Regions from separate parts of the Paenarthrobacter sp. NPDC089307 genome, predicted to be linked through region 3. Evidence: predicted binding sites of a transcription regulator. Region 3 holds the regulator's gene; each other region holds the start of a gene.
The links. Region 3 encodes LexA, which represses DNA repair genes until DNA is damaged. Its sites were predicted from a motif close to TCGAACANNTGTTCGA; they were not measured.

Region 1: the regulator LexA is predicted to act here: its motif matches at 1,109-1,124, upstream of ruvA (Holliday junction branch migration protein RuvA).
Region 2: the regulator LexA is predicted to act here: its motif matches at 1,219-1,234, upstream of AB0N72_RS08720 (shikimate dehydrogenase).

Annotation. Positions count from the first base shown of each region.
Region 1 is NZ_JBFBHE010000001.1:730,787-733,047, forward strand. Features, by position in the region: gene ruvB (Holliday junction branch migration DNA helicase RuvB) at 1-410, opposite strand, end outside; gene ruvA (Holliday junction branch migration protein RuvA) at 403-1,047, opposite strand; gene ruvC (crossover junction endodeoxyribonuclease RuvC) at 1,150-1,728, opposite strand; gene AB0N72_RS03330 (YebC/PmpR family DNA-binding transcriptional regulator) at 1,773-2,261, opposite strand, start outside.
Region 2 is NZ_JBFBHE010000003.1:248,224-250,484, reverse strand. Features, by position in the region: gene AB0N72_RS08730 (MFS transporter) at 1-136, opposite strand, end outside; gene AB0N72_RS08725 (IclR family transcriptional regulator) at 342-1,112, shown strand; gene AB0N72_RS08720 (shikimate dehydrogenase) at 1,326-2,243, shown strand; gene AB0N72_RS08715 (TIM barrel protein) at 2,243-2,261, shown strand, end outside.
Region 3 is NZ_JBFBHE010000002.1:46,288-48,548, forward strand. Features, by position in the region: gene AB0N72_RS04165 (histidinol-phosphate transaminase) at 1-57, opposite strand, end outside; gene AB0N72_RS04170 (LysM peptidoglycan-binding domain-containing protein) at 150-509, opposite strand; gene lexA (transcriptional repressor LexA) at 852-1,595, shown strand; gene AB0N72_RS04180 (ATP-dependent DNA helicase) at 1,648-2,261, opposite strand, start outside.

The DNA of each region.
Region 1 (2,261 bases), on a different contig from region 3:
ACGATGTCCACACGGAAGTCCTCCATGGCCATGTACAACATCTCTTCAGCGGGCCGGGACATGCGGTGGATCTCGTCGAGGAAAAGTACCTCGCCCTCCGAAAGGGAGGACAGTATGGCGGCCAGATCCCCAGCGTGCTGGATGGCCGGACCACTGCTGATCCGCAGTGGCGCGTTCATCTCCGCCGCAATGATCATGGCCAAGGTGGTCTTGCCAAGCCCGGGGGGACCTGACATGAGCACATGGTCGGCGCTGCGACCCCGCATTTTGGAGGCCTCCAACACCAAGGCAAGCTGCTTGCGAACACGATGCTGGCCCACGAAGTCATGCAGGTTCTTCGGGCGGAGCGCGGCCTCAATGACCCGCTCTTCCGGTTCCTCTCCCCCGCTGACCAATGACTGCTCAGCCACGGCTGCCTACGCGGTTGCCGGCGCGCGCACCGTCCTGGCCGAGCCACCTAAGTGTGGCGCGGAGGATCTGCGCGACGTTTCCTGCCTCCACCAGTTCAGGGGAATCGGCCATAGCCTTGTCAATGCTCCCCGTGGCATCCTTCTCGGACCAGCCCAGACTCGTCATGGCAGCAACCACCTGTGGCTTCCATTCGGCCTTGACTGCGGTCTCCGGCGCCGCGGCGGTGCCTGTGCCGTGCGGGACAAGCTTGCCGGCAAGCTCAAGCACGATCCTTCCGGCCACTTTGGGTCCGATGCCCGGGACCTTCGTGAAGGCCTTGCCGTCGCCGGTGTGCGCAGCCACGCGGATGGCCTCCGGTTCGTGAACGGCGAGCACGGCCAGGGCCAGGCGCGGTCCCACCCCGCTGACACTGAGCAGGACGTCGAAGACTTCCCGTTCGTCGTCGTCGGCGAAGCCGAACAACGTGAGGGAATCTTCCCGGACAATCATGGACGTGAAGAGCTTGGCTTCAGTTCCCACAGTCAGGTGGCTCAGGGTCTGCGGTGTGGCGAAAACACTCATGCCGGCGCCGTTGAGATCGATGACGGCGCTGGACAAACCAACGTGGGCTACCGTTCCACGGAGAAAACTGATCAAGACCCGGCTCCTGAAGTATTGCCCGTTGCGACGCCGTGAAACAGCGGAGAAAGCGGACTATCCGAACATATCTACGAATACCCTAGCAAGGACAGCCAGGTATCACCGTGCACGGCGCGCTTTCGCTTCGGCGTCCGCCCAGGCCTTTTGGGCAGGGGTCAGGGAACTGCCCCCGGCGCCTCCGCCGACAGCCCCCATGCCGCTTCCTGCGCGCCACGCGTGGGTCAGGGCCAAAGCCAGGGCGTCAGCGGCGTCGGCCGGTTTGGGTGGGGCGTCAAGGCGGAGGATCTTGGTCACAAGCTTCGTCACGGCGTCTTTGTTGGCCGTGCCACTGCCGGTAACCGCGGCCTTCACCTCCGAGGGCGTGTGCAGCGCAACGGGGATACCCCGGCGGGCGGCTGCGGCGATCACGACGCCGGAGGCCTGGGCCACGCCCATCACCGTACTTACGTTCATCTGGGAGAAAACGCGTTCGACGGCGACGACGTCCGGCTTGTGCAGGTCAAGCCACTCGTCGATCGCCTGTGCTATGACCAGCAGGCGCTTGTCCAGGGTCAGTTCGGCAGAGGTTCCCACCACGCCGACCGCGATCATGGTGGCGCGGCGGTTCCGCTCAATGTCCACCACGCCGATGCCGCAACGGGTAAGGCCCGGATCGACTCCCAATACGCGAAGAGTCAAGTCCGGGCCTTCCTGTTGATGATCAAATCCGGGTGCTGCCGCGCCTACTCGGCGTCGAGGGCAGCCTGCACTTCCTCGCTGAAGTCCGCGTTGCTGTACACGTTCTGGACGTCGTCCAGGTCCTCGAGGGCGTCCACGAGCTTCATGAACTTCTTGGCGCCATCAACGTCGAGCTCCACCTGCATGGACGGCACGAATTCGGCTTCGTCGGTTTCGTACTCGATCCCGGCTTCCTTGAGGGCGTCACGGATGGCCTGAAGGTCCGAGGGCTCGGAGTGGATTTCCCAGTTCTCGCTGCTGTCCTTGACTTCCTCGGCACCTGCGTCAAGGACGGCCATGAGGATGTCGTCTTCGCTCAGGCCGTTCTTGGGCAGAACCACAACGCCCTTGCGCGCAAACAGGTAGCTGACTGAGCCGGGGTCGGCAATGGTCCCGCCGTTGCGGGAGATCGCGAGGCGCACCTCTGAGGCCGCCCGGTTCTTGTTGTCGGTGAGGCACTCGATCAGTAAAGCCGAGCCTTGGGGGCCGCGGGC
Region 2 (2,261 bases), on a different contig from region 3:
GGGCCGCGGCGGAGCCGAAGATGAAGAAGTCGTAATACTCCACGGCGCTGCCCAGGAAGCTGGCAAGCGCTGCTTTCTTGGGTGTCCCTGCGGTTTCGGAGATGCCTGGCGTCGCTGACGGCATTGTTTGGCTCATTGGGTGTTCCTTCTGTGACGACGATGTCGCGGATAGAGCTACAGCGGGAGACCCAAGCGAGGTGCGGCCGGTCAATCCCTCGGAAAGTAACCACATGGTGAGAGCTACTTGCGTAATACAGCAATGATGACTGTGAGTGCGGTCACTTGTCAAGAGCTATCACCACCATCTAGAAATAGCTCTCACTATGTGAGAGCATCGGGTTATGAGTGTGAAAGAGGACACAAAGACCGACATGGTCGGCAAGGCCCTTGGCCTGTTGGTATTGCTGGGAAACGAGCCCAAGGGCGCCAGTGCGGCTGATCTGGCGCGGAGTGCGGGGCTGCCGTTCAGCACCACCTACCGTCTGCTGGGCTCACTGACCCGCGACGGATTCGTTGACTATGAGCCTGACGGCCGCCGCTACCACCTCGGATTGCGCGTCTTCCAGCTGGGGCAGCGGGTATCCAACCACCACGGCTTTGCCGCCACCGCGTTGCCGGTCCTGCAGCGGGTCACTGACAGCACCCATGAGGCCACGATCCTGTCTGTCCGCGACGGCGACCACCACCTCACGGTCAACAAGGTGGATGGCCCCAAGACTTTCCGCGTCACCAGCGACCCCGGCCATCTCGGGGCGCTGCATACGACGTCGGTGGGAAAGGCCCTGGTTGCTTTCGAGGAGGATGCCGAGCGGAAGCGCCTCGTAGAGGATCTACCCCTGGATCCGCTGACCGAGCACTCCATTACCGACCGCGATGCCTTCCGCGCGGAAATCGAACAGGTCCGCCGGCAGGGGTACGCCGTGATGGATGAGGAAAACGAGATCGGCATGCGCGCCGTCGCTGTACCGGTCCTGAATTCCCAGGGCCACGCTTTCGCCTCACTTGCCACAGCCGTGCCGGTCTTCCGCCTCACCATGGAGGAACTCATCGCCCACGTGCCCACGCTGCAGGAAGCCGCGGCTGAACTCGCGGCCCGCTTGCCCCAGCGATGACCTCGTCGGCCGGCTCCGTTGTGAGGCCCGATGTGCATGCTAAACGCAAGGCAAAGGGTGCGGAGCAGGCCCCGCAACGCACGGCCCGTCCGTGATTGTTCGCGATAAGAACAAGCGTGCGGAATATGAACACTTGTAGTAACCTAACTAACACCCGGCAACGCGGAGTCCCAGAAACACCCCGCGCCTTGCCGAAGTCAAAGGAGCTTTAGGATGAGCAACCGAGCCGAGTCCGTTCTGGTGGGCCTCGTTGGCGAAGGCGTCATGCCCTCGCTCACGCCGCCCATGCATGAACGCGAAGCCGACGTGCAGGGCCTTCGCTTGCTGTACCGCCCCATCGACCTGCTGGAACTCGCCCTGCCGGCCACCGCCGTCGGGGACCTCCTCACCGCAGCCCGGCGCATGGGCTTCAACGGCCTGAACATCACACACCCATGCAAGCAGTTGGTGCTGGGGCACCTTGATGAAATTTCCGACGACGCCGCTCGCCTGGGTGCCGTAAATACGGTCCTGATCCAGGACGGCCGGTTCATCGGCCACAACACCGACTTCTCCGGCTTCGGCTCGGCATTGGGCGACGGACTTCCGAAGGCGAAGCTGGACCGAGTGGTCCAGTTGGGCGCCGGTGGTGCGGGTTCCGCCGTCGCATACGCGCAGTTGAAGGCGGGGGTCAAAACCCTGGACCTCGTGGATATGGATGCCGCGCGGGCCGCCGAGCGCGCCGCGGAACTCGGCGGACTCTTCCCCGAAGCCACCGTCACGCCGCGCACGCCTGCGGAACTCAGCGAAGTCATGCCCCTCGCCGACGGCCTGGTGCACTGCACCCCGATCGGCATGGCCGCCCACCCCGGGCTTCCGCTGGATATCGGGCTGGTCGAGCCGCGCCACTGGGTAGCGGACATCGTCTATCGCCCCATCGAGACGCAACTGGTTCGCGAGGCGCGCGCCAAGGGTTGCGACGTCCTCGACGGCGGTCGCATGGCAGTAGGCCAGGCGGCCGACGCTTTCAAGCTCTTCACCGGAAGGGACGCCGACCGCGACCGCATGCGGGCGCACTTCCTGGAGTTGATCGCCCTGGAGGACGCGGCAGCCGCACTCTCCGATGGCACCCTCGCAAAGGCGGCTCACTGATGCGCACCGGAATCGCAA
Region 3 (2,261 bases):
TCCACGCAGGTTGGTCCGGAGGGGAAGTCGGTCAAGTCGCTCAAGCTGCTCACTCACTAGAACAGTTTAAGGGGCCACTGGGACTGCCGAGTAACTGTGACGTCCGGGCAGAGATCCGGGCGCACGATCGGCACCGTGCATCGGCCGTTTCAGTGGGCCGGTACGAACAGCTGCTGCCCGGGAAGAATGCGTCCGCCACGGAGGTCATTGAGCTGGATGATTTCGGCGATGACATCACGGGGATCCCGTTCCGGAGCCGCAGCGCCGGCGATGCCCCACAGGGACTGGCCCGGCTGAACGGTCACAGACACAGCAACCGGCGGCTGCAGCTGCGCCTGGGAGTCGGAAGCCTTGGCAGGGGAAGTGATGAAACCGGCCAGGCTAAGCAGGGCGGCCACCAGGAGCATTGCCGGGATACCAAAGAAGACCATGCGGCCCCGGCGGGTGAGGCGCAGGCGGGCGGGTGCCTGGGTGGTGCGGAAATCAGCGAACGAAGTGATTGCGGACATGAGCTGAGCCCTTCTGAGCTATTGCCTTGCTCCGGGGCTTCCGGAGCAGGGCTGCCAATTCTTTGTGTTCCCGGCCTTGCCCGGTGTTCGAACGTCCTGTTCGAACATCAAGCCTTGGGACGGTGTTTATAGAACACATATTCGAACCTTGCTATGACATTTTTAGCACTTATCAACGAACGGTGTCGAGACTCGCTAGAACAAATGTTTGATAAACGCCTGTGGCTGCCCTACGTTTGAGTGAAGAAACAGCACTGTTTCAGTGGAACAGGAGGGTCTGACATTTTTTCAGGCCCTGCATCCCCGGCTCACTTCGGGGCGGAACGAAAGGCATTGGCGAACATGGCAGCGAAAGCCACAGGCGGCGGGGCACCCCTGCGGAGCCAACAGCCTCAAAAGTCTCCCAAGAGCCTTACCGTGCGCCAGAAGAAGATCCTGGAGACGATTCAGCGTTCCGTCAACGACAACGGCTATCCACCCAGCATGCGTGAAATCGGCGACACCGTAGGACTGGCCAGCCTGTCCAGCGTCACGCACCAGCTCTCGCAGCTCGAAAAGCTTGGCTACCTCCGCAGGGATCCCAAGCGGCCCCGGGCCATGGAAGTGCTGATGCCGCTGACACTTGATGGCGGTCCGATCCCGGGTGTCGAAGCACCGGCAAGCCTCAGGAGCACCGGCGGCCTGGCCGTCACGGAGCTTGCCAGCGCAAGCGATACCGCCATGGTTCCCCTGGTAGGCCGCATCGCGGCAGGTGGCCCCATCCTCGCCGACCAGACTGTGGAGGACGTACTCCCCCTGCCCAGGCAGCTCGTGGGACACGGCGAGCTCTTCATGCTGAAGGTCGCCGGAGACTCCATGATCGATGCCGCCATCTGCGACGGGGACTGGGTAGTTGTCCGCCGCCAGAACGATGCCATCAACGGGGACATCGTGGCTGCGCTGCTGGATGATGAAGCCACTGTGAAAACATTCCGCCAGCGGGATGGCCATACCTGGCTGCTGCCCCAGAACACCCAGTACGAACCCATCCTCGGCGACCAGGCAACCATCATGGGCAAGGTCGTCTCCGTACTTCGGTCCCTCTAGCTTCCCTCGTTGGCCTCCGGGGCAGCGCCTCCAGGGCGCGGCAGGGGGCCCGTCAGGCCTTCCTGGAGGATCCCAACCGCTCCAGGACACCACGTACCACCGAACGGTCCGTAGTCGCCCAGAACGGCGGCAGGGCGGCCCGCAGGAATCCGCCGTACCTCTCCGTGGAGAGGCGGGGATCGAGTACCGCCACCACGCCTTTGTCCCCGGTGGAGCGGATCAGGCGCCCGGCACCCTGGGCAAGACGGATAGCTGCGTGAGTGGCCGAGACTGCCATGAATCCATTCCCGCCTGACTGCGCCACCGCGCGGGACCGTGCCGTCATCAAAGGATCGTCGGGACGCGGAAACGGAATACGGTCAATGACCACGAGGCGGCATGAACCACCCGGGACATCCACACCCTGCCACAGCGACATCGTTCCGAAGAGGCAGGTATCGGGCTCGTCGGCGAACTGCTTAACCAGGGCCGCCATGGTGGACTCGCCTTGGCAAAGGATGTCCACATCCAGTCGTAGGCGCATTGCGTCGGCCGCCTCTTCGGCTGCCCGCCGCGAGGAGAAGAGACACAGCGCTCCCCCGCCAGATGCCCGGATCAGGTCTTCCAGCTCGTCCAAGGCCTCCGGGGAGGTGCCGCGGCCGGGTTTGGGAAGGTGCTTCGCCACAT